Regions from separate parts of the Phreatobacter oligotrophus genome, predicted to be linked through region 2. Evidence: predicted binding sites of a transcription regulator. Region 2 holds the regulator's gene; each other region holds the start of a gene.

Region 1 (4,563 bases), 230 kb from region 2:
GCCAGTCGAAGACCTCGGGGATTTCTTCCGTTGCGACCGTGCCGGTGCGGCCCGTCGAGGGATCGACCACCGCCAGCCACTGCACATAGAGGCGCTGCGCGCCGTCGGGGGAGGGGGTGCGCAGCAGCACGATCCGCGAGGTGCCCTGCCGCTCGCCGGAGACCCATGGTCCGGTGGCGCGGACGAAGAGCACGTCGGGCGAGAGCGAGGACAGGGCGCGGCCGGCATCCGACTGGGCGAGGGCGGGCGCGGCCAGCGCCGCCAGCACCAGCGCGATGCCTGCGAACCGCCGGCTGACCGGCGCGAGGCACCGCATCAGATGTCCAGCTCCTCGGCGAATTCCGCCCGCTCCTGGATGAAGGCGAAACGCGGCTCGGCCTTCACGCCCATGAGCCGCTCGACGCTGTCGGAGGTCTCCGGGCGCTCCTCGGGCACGACCTGCACCCTGAGAAGGGTGCGGACCTTCTTGTCCATGGTCGTTTCCTTCAACTGCTGCGGCATCATCTCGCCGAGGCCCTTGAAGCGGCCGATCTCGACCTTCTGGTTGCCCTTAAAGGCGCTGCGCAGGAGTTCGTCCTTGTGGGCATCGTCGCGGGCATAGAGCGTCTTGCCGCCCTGGGTCAGGCGATAGAGCGGCGGCACCGCGAGGTAGAGGTGGCCATTGTCGATCAGCCGCGGCATCTGCCGGTAGAAGAAGGTGATGAGCAGGCTGGCGATATGGGCGCCGTCGACGTCGGCATCGGTCATGATGATGACCCGCTCGTAGCGCAGGTCGTCGTCGCGGTAGTGTGTGCCCGTGCCGCAGCCGAGCGCCTGGATCAGGTCGGACAGCTGCTGGTTCTGGGCGAGCTTGTCGCGTCCGGCCGAGGCGACGTTGAGGATCTTGCCGCGCAGCGGCAGCACCGCCTGGGTCTGGCGGTCGCGGGCCTGCTTGGCGGAGCCGCCGGCCGAGTCGCCCTCGACGATGAAGATCTCCGAGCCCGCGGCCGAGGTGTTGGAGCAGTCGGAGAGCTTGCCGGGCAGGCGGAGCTTGCGAACGGCGGTCTTGCGGCTGACGTCCTTCTCGGCGCGGCGGCGCAGGCGCTCCTCGGCCCGCTCCACCACCCATTCCAGCAGCCGGTTGGCCTGGTTGGGGTTGCCGGCGAGCCAGTGGTCGAAGGGATCGCGGATGGCGTTCTCGACGATGCGCGAGGCTTCGGTCGTGGCCAGCTTGTCCTTGGTCTGGCCCTGGAATTCCGGCTCGCGGATGAAGACCGACAGCATGACGCAGCAGCCGGCCAGCACGTCATCGGCGGTGACCTGCGCCGCGCGCTTGTTGCCAGTGCGCTCGGCATGGTCCTTCAGGCCGCGCAGCAGGGCAAAGCGCAGGCCCTGCTCGTGCGTGCCGCCCTCGGGGGTCGGGATCGTGTTGCAGTAGGAGGAGACGAAGCCGTCCTGGTCGCCGACCCAGCCGATTGCCCATTCCACCGATCCGTGGCCCTGCTTGTCGAGCTTGCCGCCGAAAATGTCGGGATGGACGCGCGTCGCGCCCTCCAGCGTCGCGCCGAGATAGTCCTTGAGGCCACCGGGAAAGCGCAGCACGGCCTTTTCCGGCGTGTCCGTGCCCTTCACCAGCTCGGGATCGCAGGACCAGCGGATCTCCACGCCGCCGAAGAGATAGGCCTTGGAGCGCGCCATCTTGAACAGGCGCGCCGGCTTGAACGTGTGGGTCTCCTTGAAGATCTCGGGATCGGGGGAGAACCGCACCTTGGTGCCGCGGCGGTTGTTGATGCGGCCGAGCTCTTCGAGGCCCGTCTGCGGGATGCCGCGCGAGAAGCGCTGGCGGTAGAGCATCTGGCCGCGCGCGACCTCCACCTCCAGCGAGACGGAGAGGGCGTTGACCACCGAGACGCCGACGCCGTGCAGGCCGCCCGAGGTCTCGTAGACCTTGGAGTCGAACTTGCCGCCCGCATGGAGCGTGCACATGATCACTTCGAGGGCCGACTTGCCGGGGAATTTCGGGTGCGGGTCGACGGGGATGCCGCGGCCATTGTCGGTCACGGCGAGCGAGCCGTCGGCAAAGAGCTCGACCTCGATCCAGGTGGCGTGGCCGGCCACCGCCTCGTCCATGGAATTGTCGATCACCTCGGCGAACAGGTGATGCAGGGCCTTCTCGTCGGTGCCGCCAATATACATGCCGGGGCGGCGGCGCACCGGCTCGAGGCCCTCGAGGACCTCGATGTCGGAGGCGGAATAGCCCTGTTCGCCGGGCGTGCCGGCGGCCTTCTGGCGCGCGGGTTCGGGACGGGCGCGCGGAGCGGCCGCCTTGGGCGGCGTCTCGGCGGGGGCCTTCGGTCCTCCGAACAGGTCGCTGGAATTGTCCATCGTGGTGGAATCTCCCGGGCCGCCGGGCGGCCGCGAATCAGTTTCGCCATCATGGCACAGGGCGCGATGGACGCGAACGGAACGGAAACGCCGACAGGGGTCTATGCCTGCCGTCCCGGAAATGCCATGCCGTCATGCAGGTAGGCCCTGCAGGGACCGGAACGGCATTGATCTCATCGCGTTCCTCGTCCGTACAGGCAAGCCATGACAGGAACAAGCAGCGTGAACATGTCCCGATCGGTCGCCGGCACCGTGGCCGTCTACGGAGCCTTCCTGGTGCTCTGCTTCGCCGTGGCGGCCACCGGCGGCATCGCCAATTCCTACGGCCTGTCCGGCTGGTACCCGACCCTGGTCAAGCCGTCGTTCAATCCGCCGAACTGGCTCTTCGGGCCGGTCTGGACGGTGCTCTACATCATGATCGCGGTGTCCGGCGCCCGGCTCGTCCTGTCCCCTGCCGAGGACAAGGAGCCAGCCATCGCGCTCTACGGCGTTCAACTCGCGCTCAACGCGGCGTGGTCCTGGGTGTTCTTCTACGGCCAGGCGATGGGCGCCGCGGCGATCGTCATCGTCGCCATGTGGCTCGCCATCCTCGGCAACATCGTCTTCGCCTGGAGCAAGGATCGCGTGGCGTCCCTGCTGCTGATCCCCTATCTTGCCTGGGTGAGTTTCGCGACGGTGCTGAACATCGCCATCTGGCGCCTCAACAGCTGACGGAAGGGCCATCCATGCCGATCAACCTGCTCGTGCCCGTCGCCGTCGGGGCGGTCGCCATCGTCCTCGTCATGGGCCTCATCAACATGATGCGCGGCGGCAGCCCCAACACATCCCAGAAGCTGATGCGCTGGCGCGTCGGGCTGCAATTCGTGGCCATTGTCGTGATCGTGATCGCCATCTATGTGAAGGCCAATGGCGGCTGACCGCCGTCGGAACAGCGATCCATGGTCAAGCTCAACAAGATCTACACCAAGACCGGCGACGACGGCACGACGGGCCTCGCGGCCGGCCCGCGGCGCCTGAAGTCGGACCTGCGGGTCGAGGCCTATGGCTGCATCGACGAGGCCAATTCCGCCATCGGGATTGCCCGTCTGCACACGGCCACCGACCCGGTCGTGGACGCCATGCTCATGCGCATCCAGAACGACATGTTCGACCTCGGTGCGGACCTCGCCACGCCCGATCTCGGCGAGGACCTGGGCTATGAGCCGCTGCGCATCGTCGAGGCGCAGGTGAAGCGCATCGAGGCCGAGATCGACCAGCTTAATGCCGAGCTCGATCCGCTGAAGAGCTTCATCCTGCCCGGCGGCAGCCCGGCCTCGGCCTATCTGCACCTCGCCCGCACCATGGCCCGGCGCGCCGAGCGCATCATGGTCGACCTCGTCCGCCGCCCGGGCGAGGAGGTGTCACGGCCGGCGCTGGAATATGTGAACCGCCTGTCGGACTTCCTCTTCGTCGCCGCCCGCTATCTCAACAACAAGGGCAAGGCGGATGTCCTGTGGGTGCCGGGCAAGAACCGGTAGAGCCCCCATGTCTTGACAGCGTCATGCGCCGATAGCATTTAGCTGCGCATGTTCAGCACCGTGACCACCCGCCGACGCCGTATCCTCATCCAGCGATGAGCGCGTGCGGCCGTGTGGCTTGCTGATCGACCCGATCGCCGCGCTCCCAGCGCGGCTTTTTTGTATCCGACATCCTGACCCGACTTCTCGCACCCTGCGGAGACTGCCATGGCGACCAAGGCCAAAATCGCGATCCTCGGCGCGTCCGGTTACACCGGCGCCGACGCCGTCCGCCTCGCCGCGCGCCATCCGCATGTCGAGATCACCGCGCTGACCGCCAACACCCATGCCGGCAAGTCCATGGCCGACGTCTTCCCGCATTTCTTCATGCTGGACCTGCCGAAGCTAGTGACCTGGGAGAGCGTCGACTGGAGCGGCCTCGATGCGGTGTTCTGCGGCTTGCCGCACGGCACGACGCAGGAGATCACCGCAGCGGTGCTGAAGGCCAATCCCAAGATCAAGATCCTCGACATGTCCGCCGATTTCCGGCTGCGCGACGGGGCGACCTATGCCGAGTGGTATGGCCACGAGCATCAGGCGCCGGAGCTGCAGAAGGAGGCGGTCTACGGCCTCACCGAGCTCTACCGCGACGACATCACCAAGGCGCGGCTCGTGGCCTGCCCGGGCTGCTACCCGACCGCGA
Region 2 (4,563 bases):
CCTTGAGGCGATCGGCGCGCGGCTGTCGGGATGGTGGGCGCTGGAGCTGGAGCGCGGGCGGGCCTTCCTGTTCCTGCCCGTGGCGATGAGCGTTGGCATACTGTTGTACTTCGCCGCGCCCGATGAACCCTCGCTTGCGGCGGCGATCCTGCTCGCTATCGCCACAGCGTCGGCGGCGATCGTCCTGCGGCGGCATCACGGGCCCGCGCTGGCCATGACCGCGATTGCGGCGGTCGCTCTCGGTTTCGCGGCAGCGGCGACACGGACTGCGTGGGTCGCCCACCCCGTGCTGCGAACCGAGACCCAGTCGCTGACCGTCTCGGCCTGGGTGGAGGCGGTGGAGCGGCGGGAGAATGGCGACCGGCTCACGCTGCGGGTCCGCAGCCTGACGCCAGCGCCCGATCCGGCGCCGGACCGCATCCGCGTCACCAGCCGGACTGCGACCGGGGTCACCACCGGTCAGGCGGTGGTGTTGACGGTGCGGCTGCGCCCGCCGGCCGATCCCGCCGCCCCCGGCCAGTATGACTTCAGCCGTGATGCCTGGTTCGCCGGCTACGGCGCCACCGGGTTCATCATCGGCCAGGTCCGGGCGGGGGAGGTGGGCGAGATGCCCTCCGGCGTCATGCTCCGGGCAAGGCTCGACGCGGTGCGCCAGGCGATCAGCGACCGCATCCGCTCGGCCATCCCCGGCGCGTCCGGCGCCATTGCCGATGCTCTGGTGACGGGTAAGCGCGACGGCATCCCGGAAGGCCTGAACGAGGCCATGCGCGCGGCCGGCACCTATCACATCCTGTCGATCTCCGGCTTTCACATGGCGCTGGTGGCGGCCCTCATCTTCGGCATCGTGCGCGGTGGCCTCGCCCTCGTGCCGTCCATCGCCCTGCGGCACCGCGCCAAGGCCTGGGCCGCCTTCGTCGCCCTGGTGGTGGCGACCATCTATCTCGTGATTTCCGGCGCCGAAGTCGCGACGCAGCGCTCGTGGATCATGATCGCCGTGGTCCTTCTCGGCGTCATGCTCGACCGCGGCGCGCTGACGCTGCGCACGCTCGCCATCGCCGCGCTCGCCGTGCTGCTCGTCGCGCCCGAAAGCCTTCTCGGCCCGAGCTTCCAGATGTCCTTCGCCGCAACGCTGGCGCTCATTGCCGGCTATGTGTCGCTGCGGCCCTTCGCCGAGGCGCATGCCGATGCCCCAGCCGGCATCGGCCGCATGCTGCTCATGGTCACGAATGGGGTCGCGGGCCTTGCGACCAGTTCCTTCGTCGCCTCACTCGCGACGACCCCTTACGCGGCGCACCACTTCAACACGGTGCATCTCTACGGCGTTGCCGGGAACCTCCTCGGCGCCCCGGTCATCGAGTTCTTCGTCATGCCGCTGGAGATCCTGGCGCTGATGCTCTGGCCCTTCGGCTGGGACAAGCCGGTCTGGGCCCTGGCGGGGCTGGGCGTCGACCTCTTCGTGCGGATCGTCGAATGGGTCGCCTCCTGGCCGGGCGGCAAGGTGATCGTGCCGGAGACCCGGCCGTCCGCGCTGCTGGTCCTGTCGCTGGGGCTGGTGCTGGTCGCGGCGCTGTCGACGCCGCTGCGCTGGATCGGGGCGCCGCTGGTGCTGGCCGGCCTCGCGGCCGCTCCCCATGGCAAGCCGCCGCTCGCGCTTGTCGACGGCGACGGCACGACGGTCGCCGCCCGCGCGCCGGACGGAACGCTCCGGGTCGTCTCGCGGCGCGGCAGCCGGTTCGCCGTCCAGCGCTGGCTGCTGGCGGAGGGCGACCGGCGCAATGCGGCGGAGGAGAGCCTGCAACAGGGGGTGCGGTGCGACGGCCTCGGCTGCGCCATGCCGCTGGCGGGCGGCGGCCGCATCGCCGTGCCGCTTCATCCCGATGCACTGGCCGATGATTGCCGCGAGGCGCGGCTGGTGGTGACGCGCTTCGCGGTTCCGCACGGGTGCGGCGCCGTGGTGCTGAACCTTTCGGCGATCCCCTCGACCGGCGCCCTTCGGCTGCGCCACGAGGCCGGATCATGGCAGGTGGAGACAGCACGCCTCACATACGGGACGCGACCCTGGCACCGGGCGCCGCCCAAGGGAGCGATGCCGCCGGTGCTGCAAGGGCCCCATGCGGCGTTACCCCAAGCGCCTGCACCGCCTCCGGCGGCCGACATGCCCGAGGAGGGCGACGCAGAGCCGCCGCGCTGAGCCGTCAGTAGCGGCGGATGAGGCCGACGAGCTTGCCCTGGATGCGCACCCGGTCGGGACCGAGAACGCGGGTCTCGTAGGCTGGATTGGCGGCTTCGAGGGCGATGGAGGTGCCGCGCTTGCGCAGCCGCTTCAGCGTCGCTTCCTCGTCATCGATCAGCGCCACGATGATGTCGCCGGTCTCGGCCGTGTCGCCCTTGCGGATCAGGGCGATGTCCCCTTCGAGGATGCCGGCCTCGATCATCGAATCGCCCCGCACCTCCAGGGCGTAATGCTCGCCGCGGGAGATGAGCTCCGGCGGCACCGAGACCGTCGAGATGCGCTGCTCCACCGCCTCGCGCGGCACGCCGGCGGCGATGCGGCCCATCAGCGGCACGGCGACCGGCATGACCGTGTCGTCATCAACCGGTTGCGGCCGGGAGCGGCCGAGCGAGCCTTCGATGACGCTCGGCGAGAACTTGCCGCGGGCGGTGGCGGGACCGGCCGACTGCTCGGGCTGGCGGATGATCTCGAGGGCGCGGGCGCGGTTCGGCAGGCGGCGAATGAAGCCGCGCTCCTCTAGCGCCGTGATGAGCCGGTGGATGCCGGATTTGGACTTCAGGTCGAGGGCTTCCTTCATCTCGTCGAAGGAGGGGGGCACCCCGGTCTCCTTCAGCCGCTCCTGGATGAAGCGAAGAAGCTCGTGTTGCTTGCGCGTCAGCATCGGATACCGCCCCTGAGTGTCACCGGCCCGAATCGAACGAACAGACCATGAACAATCACTATCTGTTCTATGTGTGTTCTGCAACCGTTGAGATTTCGTGAAGGCCTAGCGCGGCAGGCGGACGACGCGGCAGGGCTCGCCCGCGCGGGCCGCCGGCGCATGGGGCGGGCGCAGGATCAGCGCGTCGGCTTCGGCGAGGACGCGGATCATCGAGGAGTCCTGGACCGGGAAGGGCGTGGCGACGAGGCCGTCCGCCGATGTGGTCAAGCGGGCACGCAGGTGATCGGCGCGCAGGTCATTGGCTGGGACGTCAGAACCGAGAATCGCGGCCTCGGTCGCCGGTCCGTCGACGGCACGTCCCGCGAGGCGGGCAATGAGCGGTTCGAGGAACAACATCGCGCAGACGAAGGAGGCGACAGGGTTGCCGGGCAGGCCGAGCAGCCGCGTTTCGCCGAGATCGGCCATCATCAGCGGCTTGCCGGGGCGCATGGCGATCTTCCAGAAGCCGAGCTCCCCGCCCTCGTGGCGGATCACGTCCCGCATGAGGTCGTACTCGCCGACCGATGCCCCGCCGGAGGTGACGAGGATGTCATGGCCCTCGCTGCGGGCAAGGCGCACCCGGGCGAGGGTTGCATCGAGCCGGTCGGGGGCAATGCCGAGATGGGTCACGTCCGCGCCTGCACGGCGCGCCATCGCGGCAATGGCAAGGGCATTGGACGAGACGATCTGGTTCGGGCCCGGCGCGGTGCCGGGCTCCACCAGTTCGTCGCCGGTCGAGAGGATCGCGACCCGCGGCCGACGGTGGACCGGCACGGATGCGTGGTTCATGGCGGCGGCGAGGGCGAGGCTGCGCGGGTTCATGACAGTGCCCGCGGGCAGGACGCTGACCCCTGCGGTGAAGTCGAGGCCGCGGCGGCGGATGAACTGGCCGGGTCGTGCCGTGCGGTCGATGATCACAGCGTCGCCGTCGCGTGCGGTGTCCTCCTGCATGATGACCGCGTCGGCGCCGGGCGGAATCGGTGCACCGGTGAAGATGCGCACCGCTTGTCCCGTCCCGACCTCGCCGCCGAAGGCCCGCCCAGCCGCGGCCTCGCCGATCACCGTCAGGCGGCCGGGCAGGTCGGATGCGCGGAGGGCATAGCCGTCCATGGCGGACATGTCGTCCGGCGGCTGGCTGCGGGACGCCAGGAGATCGCGGGTCAGCACGCGGCCGTCGCAATCGCCCACCGGGATCCATTCCTCGGGAAGGGGTGATGCGCCGTCGAGAACGCGCGCCAGGGCCTCTTCGACGGGGAGGAGGCCGGCCATGGTCACTCCGCCCGGAACGTGCCGGAGGCGCCGCCTGTCTTTTCGAGAAGCTGCACCGCCTCGATCCGCATGCCGCGGTCGACGGCCTTCACCATGTCGTAGACGGTGAGGCAGGCGACGGAGACGGCGGTCAGCGCCTCCATCTCGACGCCGGTCTGGCCGGAGACCTTCACCGTTGCGGTCACGTGGACACCGGGGAGGGATTCATCCAGCACCACGTCCACGGCGACCTTGGTCAGCAGCAGGGGGTGGCAGAGCGGGATGAGTTCATGAGTGCGCTTCGCCGCCATGATGCCGGCGAGGCGGGCCGTGCCGAGCACGTCGCCCTTCTTGGCATCGCCGGCCCGCACGATGGCGAGGG
Region 3 (4,563 bases), 110 kb from region 2:
ATCAGCGTGAAGGTGCGCAGTCCCGCCGTGCGCTGGCCATCGCTCTCGTCGCGGTCGCGCCAGTGCCGCTCGGCGCCGACCAGCGCCCCGATGGCGATGGCAATGCCGAGACGCTGCGCCAATTCGAGGTCTGTCATCATGGGTCCTGGCGACGGGACGCGTGACGTCCCGCCGGGGATCCTATCACTCCGCCGCCTCGCGCTTCACCTTGATCGGCCGGCGCTCCAGAACCTCGGCGAGGAACCGGCCGGTATGGCTGCGCTTCTCGCGGGCGATGACCTCGGGCGGCCCCTCGGCCACCACTTCGCCGCCGCCGTCGCCACCCTCCGGGCCCATGTCGATGATCCAGTCGGCGGTCTTGATGACCTCAAGATTGTGCTCGATGACCACAACGGAATTGCCCTGCGCCACCAGCTCGTGCAGCACTTCGAGGAGCTTCGCCACGTCGTGGAAGTGCAGGCCGGTCGTCGGCTCGTCGAGAATGTAGAGGGTCCGCCCGGTCGAGCGGCGCGACAGCTCCTTCGACAGCTTGACGCGCTGCGCCTCGCCGCCCGAGAGCGTCGTCGCCTGCTGGCCGATATGGATGTAGCCGAGGCCGACCTCCGACAGGGTCTTCAGGATGTCGCGCACCCGCGGCACCGCCTTGAAGAACTCGACGCCCTCGTCGACGGTCATGTCGAGCACGTCGGCGATCGACTTGCCCTTGAACACCACCTCAAGCGTCTCGCGGTTGTAGCGCTTGCCCTTGCAGACGTCGCAGGTGACGTAGACGTCGGGCAGGAAGTGCATCTCGATCTTGATGACGCCGTCGCCCTGGCAGGCCTCGCAGCGGCCGCCCTTGACGTTGAAGGAGAAGCGCCCGGGCTCGTAGCCGCGCGCCTTGGCCTCGGGGAGGCCCGCGAACCATTCGCGGATCGGCGTGAAGGCGCCGGTATAGGTCGCCGGGTTCGAGCGCGGCGTGCGACCGATGGGCGACTGGTCGATGTCGATGACCTTGTCGAGATGCTCGATGCCCTCGATGCGGTCATGCGGGGCAGGGGCCTCGCTCGCCCCGTTCAGCTTGCGGGCGATGGCCTGGTAGAGCGTGTCGAGCAGCAGGGTCGATTTTCCGCCGCCGGAGACGCCGGTGATGCAGGTGAAGAGCCCCAGCGGGATGTCCACCGTGACATTCTTGAGATTGTTGCCGCGGGCGCCGACGACCTTGAGCGCCCGGCCCTTCTGCGGCTTGCGTCGCTTCGGCAGCGGCACGCCCATCTCGCCGGTGAGGTACTTGCCGGTGAGGGAGGCGGGATCGGCCATGATCTCGGCCGGCGTGCCCTGCGACACGATCCGACCGCCATGGATGCCGGCGCCGGGGCCGACATCGACGACGTAGTCGGCCTGGAGGATCGCGTCCTCGTCATGCTCGACGACGATGACGGTGTTGCCGAGATTGCGCAGGCGCTTGAGGGTCCCGAGCAGGCGCTCGTTGTCGCGCTGGTGCAGGCCGATGGAGGGCTCGTCCAGCACGTAGAGCACGCCGGTGAGGCCCGAGCCGATCTGGCTGGCGAGGCGGATGCGCTGGCTCTCGCCGCCCGACAGCGTGCCGGAATTGCGGCCGAGGGTCAGGTAGTCCAGGCCGACATCGACGAGGAAATGCAGCCGCTCGCGGATCTCCTTGAGGATGCGCGTGGCGATCTCGTTCTGCTTGGCCGTCAGGCGGCCGGGCAACTCGTCGAACCATGCGCGCGCGCCGCGCACCGACATCTGCGAGACCTCGCCGATGTGGACAGCGCCGACCTTCACGGCGAGCGCCTCCGGCTTCAGGCGGAAGCCGTTGCAGGCCTTGCACGGGACAGCCGAGACGAAGCGGGAGATTTCCTCGCGCGCCCAGTCGCTCTCGGTCTCCTTCAGCCGCCGCTCGAGGTTCCGCACCACGCCCTCGAAGGTCTTGGTCGTCTCGTAGGACCTGAGGCCGTCGTCATAGCGGAAGGTGACGGTCTCCTCGCCGGTGCCGAAGAGGATGGCCTTCTTCGCGACCTCCGGCAGCTTGTGCCAGGGCGCGGTGAGCGAGAAGCCGTAGTGCTTCGACAGGGCGTCGAGTGTCTGGGTGTAGAAGGGCGAGGTGGACCGGGCCCAGGGGGCGATGGCGCCCTTGCGCAGCGACAGGTCCTTGTCGGGGATGACGAGGTCCGGGTCGATCGTCTGCTCGACGCCGAGGCCGTCGCAGGCCGGGCAGGCGCCGAAGGGGTTGTTGAACGAGAACAGCCGCGGCTCGACCTCGGAGATGGTGAAGCCCGAGACGGGGCAGGCGAATTTTTCCGAGAAGAGCAGGCGCAGCGGCTCGCCACCCTCGGTCTTGCTGTCGGCGAACTCGATCACGGCGATGCCGTCGGCGAGCTTCAGCGCCGTCTCGAAACTGTCGGCGAGGCGTGTGGCCATGTCCGGCCGCACGACGATGCGGTCCACCACCACGTCGATGTCGTGCTTCAGCTTCTTGTCGAGGGCCGGGGCATCGGCGATCTCGTAGAAGGCGCCGTTGATCTTGACGCGCTGGAAGCCCTTCTTCTGCCAGTCCGCCAGTTCCTTGCGGTACTCGCCCTTGCGGCCGCGCACGGCCGGGGCGAGCAGGTAGAGGCGCGAGCCCTCGGGCAGGGCGAGGGTCTTGTCGACCATCTGGCTGACCGTCTGGCTCTCGATCGGCAGACCGGTGGCCGGCGAATAGGGCACGCCGACGCGGGCCCAGAGCAGGCGCATGTAGTCGTAGATCTCGGTGACCGTGCCGACCGTCGAGCGCGGGTTCTTGGAGGTCGTCTTCTGCTCGATGGAGATGGCCGGCGACAGGCCGTCGATCTGGTCGACATCCGGCTTCTGCATCATCTCGAGGAACTGCCGCGCATAGGCCGAGAGGCTCTCGACATAGCGGCGCTGGCCCTCGGCATAGATCGTGTCGAAGGCGAGCGACGACTTGCCCGAGCCGGACAGGCCGGTGAACACCACCAGCGAGTCGCGCGGAATCGTCAGGTCGACGTTCTTCAGATTGTGCTCGCGCGCGCCGCGCACCGAAATGAAGCGGGAGTCCGGGCGGCGGACGTCGTCGCTGAACTTGTCGAACAGATCGCTCATCGCAACGGGCTCACGGGCGGCGGCAGGCGCGCGGGAAAGGGTGACGCTTAAACGGGACGGCGGCAGGGGCATGGCAGCAGGATGCCGGCCGCTCCCTCCGTCCAAAGGTAGAAACGCTCGAAGTGGAAAACCAGACCTGTGCCGTCACGGGATGTGTGCCGTGCACCAGAATCGTCGCGTTGGGGACCTCGGGTGCGGAACCTGACGGACCTTGCGGGCAAAGACAAGAACAAATATAGAACGAATGACCGCTGGCCGATCACGGAGCGGGTGGTTGGGGATATCCGAGGGTTTTCCGTCGGGACGCGGTGACGCATCGCGCCGAACGTGGGAAGCCTCGCACCTCGTGAGCGCAAGGCGCCCCGGGCCTCAGGCCGCGGGGAAAGGGAGAGCGACGATGGCAGGCAGCGTCAACAAGGTCATCCTGATCGGCAATCTGGGGCGCGACCCCGAGGTTCGTCGCCTCAACAACGGCGAGCAGGTCTGCAACCTGCGCCTCGCCACCACCGAAACCTGGCGGGACAAGGCCTCCGGCGAGCGCAAGGAGCGCACCGAGTGGCACCAGGTGGTGATCTTCAACGAGAACCTGGTCCGCGTCGCCGAGCAGTACCTGAAGAAGGGCTCGAAGGTCTATGTCGAGGGCCAGCTTCAGACGCGCAAATGGACCGACCAGTCCGGCGTCGAGAAATATTCGACCGAGGTTGTCCTGCAGCGCTATCGCGGCGAGATGACCCTGCTCGACGGCCGCGGTGGCGGCGGGGGCGGCGGCGACTATGCCGACGAGGGCTTTGGCGCCTCGGGCGGCGGTTTCGGCGGCGGCCAGGTCGAGGGCCGCGGCTCCATGGGTGGCTCCGGGGGGCGACAGGAAGCGCCGCGGCGGTCCGCTGCGCCTGCGGGCGGCCGCCGCATGGACGATGACGAGATCCCGTTCTGACGCCTGCCGCGATGAGCGATGTGCCGGTGACGGTCGCCCTGAGGCGGGCGACCGCCGACGATCTCGGCTTCGTCATGGCCACCGAGCGCCTGCCGGAGCATGAGAGCTTCATCGGTCGCTGGAGCGCCGATCGCCATGGCGCCGCCATGGCCTCCGAGGATTTCGCCTATCTGATCGCGCTGGCGGAGGGCGAGCCGGTCGGCTTCGCCATCCTGCGCGACCTGACCGATCCCCACGGCAATGTCGGGCTTCAGCGCATCGCCATGGTCGCGCCGGGCAGGGGGCTCGGGCGGGTCTTCCTGGCGTCCCTGCTCGACTGGGTCTTTCGGGAAACGGCCTGCCATCGCCTCTGCCTCGAGGTCTTCACCGCCAACACCCGTGCCCGCCATGTCTATGCGAGCCTCGGCTTCGTCGAGGAGGGCATTCTGCGCGAGGTCGTGCGCCGGGCGGATGGGACGCGCGTTGACCAGGCGCTGATGTCGATCCTCAGGCCGGAATGGCTGGCGCTGCGTTCGGCGGACTAG
Region 4 (4,563 bases), on a different contig from region 2:
CGGTGAGGGCGAGCGCCGCGGTGGCGCCCAGCGCCACGACGAACCCGGGACGGACGAGGTCGAGCTCCCGTTCCAGCCACCAGCGATAATGCTTCACCTCGCCGGCGGTCGGTGATTCATGGATGCGGCGGGAGCCGCGGCGGACGAACTTGAAGTGCTTCACCGCATTGGTGAGATAGACGTCGGCCCGGTCGATGCCCGCCTCCTCCAGCGCGCGGTCGAGGAGCTGGCCGGCAGGACCGACAAAGGGGCGGCCCTGGAGATCCTCCTGGTCGCCGGGCTGCTCGCCGACAAAGGCGATGGCCGCGCCGACGGGACCCTCCCCCAGCACGGCGCGGGTGGCGCCCGGCACCAGCGGCCCGGAGGCGGCGATGATGCGGTTCAGCTCGTCCAGCGAGCGGGGCGCCTGGTCCTGCATGGCGGCGACGGCCTTGTCGGGATTGCGCTTCACGGGCATGGCGGGCTCCCTGTCCATCATGTCCCCAACGCGCGAGGTCGCGGCGCGCACCAGGGCGGGGATGGCCGCCGTCTCCGGCATGTTGCGCCAGTACTTCTTCGGCATCTCCGCCCGCATGGCCGTGGTGTTCAACCGGGCCGGGTTGAAAGTGCTCTCGTAATAGTCGCGCCAGCCCTCCTCGAAGCCGTCGCCGGTCGGCGCCTCGTCGCGCGTCGCGGGCGGGCCGTAATGCAGCGCACCGCCGGTCCAGCGGACCCGGCCCCCGGGGGTCAGGATGGTCCAGTCGAGCGAGCCGAAGCGGTTGCGGAAGAAGGGCGCCGCCGCAGCGAGGATGTGGTTGTCCGGCTCGAACCAGGCGATGTAGCGCTCGCCCTCCGCCGTCTCGACGCGGCGGAAGCGGACGAAGGCGTGCATCTTGTGGAGGTCGCGGCGGATGGCCTTGGCCATCATGGCGAGGCGGTGGACCAGCGGGTCGCTCATCACCTCCAAGAGCGCCTTCTCGCCGTGGGTGAGCCGCCAGATGAGGCGGTAGAGCAGCGCCCAGCGCTCGGGATCGCGATGGCAGGCGACGAGCTGGACGAGATCGGCGGCGGCGCGCGGCAGACTGAGTGGCTCGCCCTCCGGCAGGACCGGCGCGCCGAAGAGATCGGCCGCCTCGCCCGATGTGAACACCACGGCCTCCGGCGGCACGCCGCCCGCAACGAGGCTGCGCGCGGCGGCGCGGAAGCCGTCGAGATCGGCGCCCGCGCCGAGGCGGACCTGCACGAGGGACGACCGAGCCATATCCCTGACCTCGCGGCCCATTGGCGTCAGCCGAACAGTTCGAGCTGCGCCGGCTTCGGCGCGATGCGGGCGCGCAGGTCCTGCCGGTCGATCAGCCGCGTCGGCCGGTGGTCGGGCGTCACCAGGAAGGGCCGGGCGCGCTTCAGGCCAGGCGTCAGCCGCGCCAGATCGTCGAGCCGGAGCGTCGTGTGGCGGCGGGCGGCGATGATGCGGTCCACCACGCGGGTGCCGAGGCCCGGCACGCGCAGCAGCAACTCGCGGTCGGCCGTGTTGACGTCGACGGGAAAGCGCTCGCGATGCTTCAGCGCCCAGGCGAGCTTGGGATCGATGTCGAGGTCCAGCATGCCGGCATCGCCCCCGGCTGCCACCTCGTCCACCGAGAAGCCGTAGAAGCGCAGCAGCCAGTCGGCCTGGTAGAGCCGGTGTTCGCGCTGCAGCGGCGGGGCCTTCAGGGGGAGGACCCGGCTCGGCTCGGGGATGGGGCTGAAGGCGGAGTAATAGACGCGACGGAGCTTGTAACTGCGATAGAGCCCGTCGCTGGTGCGCAGCACGCCCTCATCCGTCGTGGCGTCGGCGCCGACGATCATCTGGGTGCTCTGGCCGGCGGGCGAGAAGCGGCGCTTCTCCGCCTTGGCCTCGGTGATGCGCTCGTGCATCTGGCCCATGGCGGCGCGGATCGTGCGGCCGTTCTTCTCCGGCGCGAGGGTTTCGAGGCTCTGCTGGCTCGGCAGTTCCAGATTGATGGACAGGCGGTCGGCCCACAGGCCCGCCTGCTCGATCAGCCAGGGACTCGCCTCGGGGATGGTCTTGAGATGAATGTAGCCGGCAAATCGGTGGTCGCGGCGGAGCTTCTTCGCCACCTCGATCATCTCCTCCATCGTGTGGTCGGGCGTCTTGACGATGCCGGAGGAGAGGAACAGGCCCTCGATGTAGTTGCGCTTGTAGAAGTTCACCGTCAGGTCGACGACCTCCTGCACCGTGAAGCGCGCCCGCCGGACGTTCGAGGAGCGGCGGTTGATGCAGTAGGCGCATTCGTAGAGGCAATAATTGGTGAGCAGGATCTTCAGCAGCGAGATGCAACGCCCGTCCGGCGTATAGGCATGGCAGATGCCCGAGCCGGTGGTGGAGCCGAGGCCCTTGGTGCCGCCCGAGCGTTTGGGCGCGCCGGATGAGGCGCAGGAGGCGTCGTATTTGGCGGCATCGGCGAGGATCCGCAGCTTCTTCGACAGGGTCTCGTCCATCCGCATCCCCGGCTTTCCGTTCCTTATATGTTCTCTTTGTCCCGCCGGATCAATGCCGCCCTGCCGAAAGGCCGCTACCGCACGGCGCTGGAGCGTGGCACCCATCGCGGGCCCGTTCCCAGACCATCGGACTTGCCATGACCCGCCCGATCGACCGCCGCCATGCCCTCGGCCTCATCGCCGCCGCCGCGCCTGCCCTCGCCGGCACCGCCCGCGCCCAGGTCGACTATCCGAACCGTCCGGTGACGGTGATCGTGCCGCAGGCGGCCGGCGGGGCGAACGACATCATCGGCCGCATCCTCGCGGAGAAGCTGTCGGAGGTGATGGGCCAGCGCTTCGTCGTCGAGAACCGCGCCGGCGCCGGCGGCAATCTCGGCTCGCAGGCGGCTGCCCGCTCCACGCCGGACGGCTACACGCTGCTCGTCACCATCTCCGCCAGCCAGGCCATCAACCCGGCCCTCTACGCCCGCACGGGCTTCGACCCGGTGAAGGATTTCGCGCCCGTCTCGCTGCTCGGCACGGTGCCGAACGTGCTTCTCGTCCATCCGGGTTTCGAGGCGAGGTCGGTGGCGGACCTCATCCGCATGGCGAAGGAGAAGCCGGGCTTCTACCACTATGCCTCGGCCGGCAACGGCACGCTGAACCATCTGGTCGGCGAGATGCTGAAGTCGCGCGCCGGGATCGACCTCAAGCACATCCCCTATCGCGGCATCGCCCCGGCGCTGACCGACGTGATCGCCGGCCATGTGCCGATCACCTTCGCCAACCTGCCGGCGGCGATCAGCCAGATCCAGGCGGGCACGGTGCGGGCGCTCGGCGTGTCGACGCTGAAGCGCAACAGCTTCGTGCCGCAGGTCCCCACCATCGCCGAGACGGTGCCGGGCTTCGACGCCGAGCTGTGGATCGCGCTCTATGCGGTGGCCGGCACGCCGCAGCCCATCGTCGACAGGCTGGTGGCGGCCACCCACCGGGCGCTGGCCGACGAGCAGGTGAAGGCAAAGTTCGCCCAGCAGGGGGCGGAGGTGGTGACCTCCACCCCGGCCGAGCTTGCGGCGCGGCTCGACGCCGACCTCAAGGTATGGGCGGAGATCGTGAAGACCTCGGGTGCGAAGATCGAGTGAGGGGAGAGCCGGTTCTGTCGCCCTGCAAGACCGAAGTGCGTCATGCAGGGCTTGTCCGCGGAGGCGACGCACGAGGCCGGGCATGACGGAGAGGGCAACGTCCCACCTCTCCCCGGCGGGGAGAGGTCGCCGAGCGCAGCGAGGCGGGTGAGGGGGAGCCTTCGCGGGAACGACCCACCCCCTCTCCCGGCCTGCGGCCGACCTCTCCCCGCCGGGGAGAGGTGGCGGTGGAGCCCTTTCCGAAAGTCGCGGCCGACTGAGTTCCCTGAACCGTCATGCCCGTGCTCGGCCCGGGCATCCAGGAATTCCCTTGCCCGCGCCGTGTTCAAGTCGTGGATGCCCGGCACGGGGCCGGGCATGACGGGAGGTGTTTCCGGCGCTGGATGGCCGGGCCAGGAGCCCGTCTAGCCCCCCCCACCCCTCAGTTCGTGATCCGGATGCCGGCGCGCTCGATGACCGGCTTCCAGCGGTCGCGCTCGCGGGCGATCATGGCCCTGACCTCGTCCGGGCTGGAACCGACCGCCTCGAAGCCGGCGCCGCGCAGGCGCTCCAGCGCCGCCGGGTCCTTCATGGCGGCGGCCGCGGCGCGGTGGATCTCGGCGACGGTGGCGGCGGGGGTTGCCGCCGGCACCATCAGCACGAACCAGGAGGCGATGGTGAGGTCCGGCATGCCGGCCTCGCGGGCGGTCGGCACGTCGGGGAGCATGGGCGAGCGCGTCTCGCCGGTCTGGACGATGGCGCGAATGCCGCCGGAGCGGATCTGCGCCGACGCCAGCGGCACCGAGAGGAAGGCGCCGGCGGTCTGGCCGCGGGCGATGTCGCCGATGCCGTCGGCCACGGCGCGGTAGTGGACAGGCTCGCCCTTGAAGCCGGCGCTCTGGGCGAAGAGCTCGGCGGCGATATGGGCGGGGCTGGTGACGCCAAACGTGCCGAGCAGGGTGCGGTCGGCCTTCTTCGCCGC

What was found. Region 2 encodes LexA, which represses DNA repair genes until DNA is damaged. Its sites were predicted from a motif close to TGTTCNNNNTGTGTTCNG; they were not measured.
Region 1: a site for LexA is predicted at 2,533-2,550, ahead of parE (DNA topoisomerase IV subunit B). Genes of this name have one in related genera too.
Region 3: a site for LexA is predicted at 3,331-3,348, ahead of uvrA (excinuclease ABC subunit UvrA). Genes of this name have one in related genera too.
Region 4: a site for LexA is predicted at 2,499-2,516, ahead of C8P69_RS07155 (putative DNA modification/repair radical SAM protein). Genes of this name have one in related genera too.

What each region holds. Positions count from the first base shown of each region.
Region 1 is NZ_PZZL01000004.1:362,210-366,772, reverse strand. Features, by position in the region: gene C8P69_RS11540 (hypothetical protein) at 1-316, opposite strand, end outside; gene parE (DNA topoisomerase IV subunit B) at 316-2,364, opposite strand; gene C8P69_RS11530 (TspO/MBR family protein) at 2,593-3,075, shown strand; gene C8P69_RS11525 (twin transmembrane helix small protein) at 3,090-3,281, shown strand; gene C8P69_RS11520 (cob(I)yrinic acid a,c-diamide adenosyltransferase) at 3,303-3,881, shown strand; gene argC (N-acetyl-gamma-glutamyl-phosphate reductase) at 4,089-4,563, shown strand, end outside.
Region 2 is NZ_PZZL01000004.1:131,855-136,417, reverse strand. Features, by position in the region: gene C8P69_RS10425 (ComEC/Rec2 family competence protein) at 1-2,191, shown strand, start outside; gene lexA (transcriptional repressor LexA) at 2,196-2,894, opposite strand; gene C8P69_RS10415 (molybdopterin molybdotransferase MoeA) at 3,000-4,202, opposite strand; gene moaC (cyclic pyranopterin monophosphate synthase MoaC) at 4,205-4,563, opposite strand, start outside.
Region 3 is NZ_PZZL01000004.1:17,265-21,827, forward strand. Features, by position in the region: gene C8P69_RS09860 (MgtC/SapB family protein) at 1-137, opposite strand, end outside; gene uvrA (excinuclease ABC subunit UvrA) at 184-3,105, opposite strand; gene ssb (single-stranded DNA-binding protein) at 3,503-4,039, shown strand; gene C8P69_RS09875 (GNAT family N-acetyltransferase) at 4,051-4,563, shown strand; gene C8P69_RS23850 (hypothetical protein) at 4,560-4,563, opposite strand, start outside.
Region 4 is NZ_PZZL01000002.1:669,734-674,296, forward strand. Features, by position in the region: partial or broken gene C8P69_RS07150 (UdgX family uracil-DNA binding protein) at 1-1,261, opposite strand, end outside; gene C8P69_RS07155 (putative DNA modification/repair radical SAM protein) at 1,267-2,481, opposite strand; gene C8P69_RS07160 (tripartite tricarboxylate transporter substrate binding protein) at 2,619-3,602, shown strand; gene C8P69_RS07165 (Bug family tripartite tricarboxylate transporter substrate binding protein) at 4,024-4,563, opposite strand, start outside.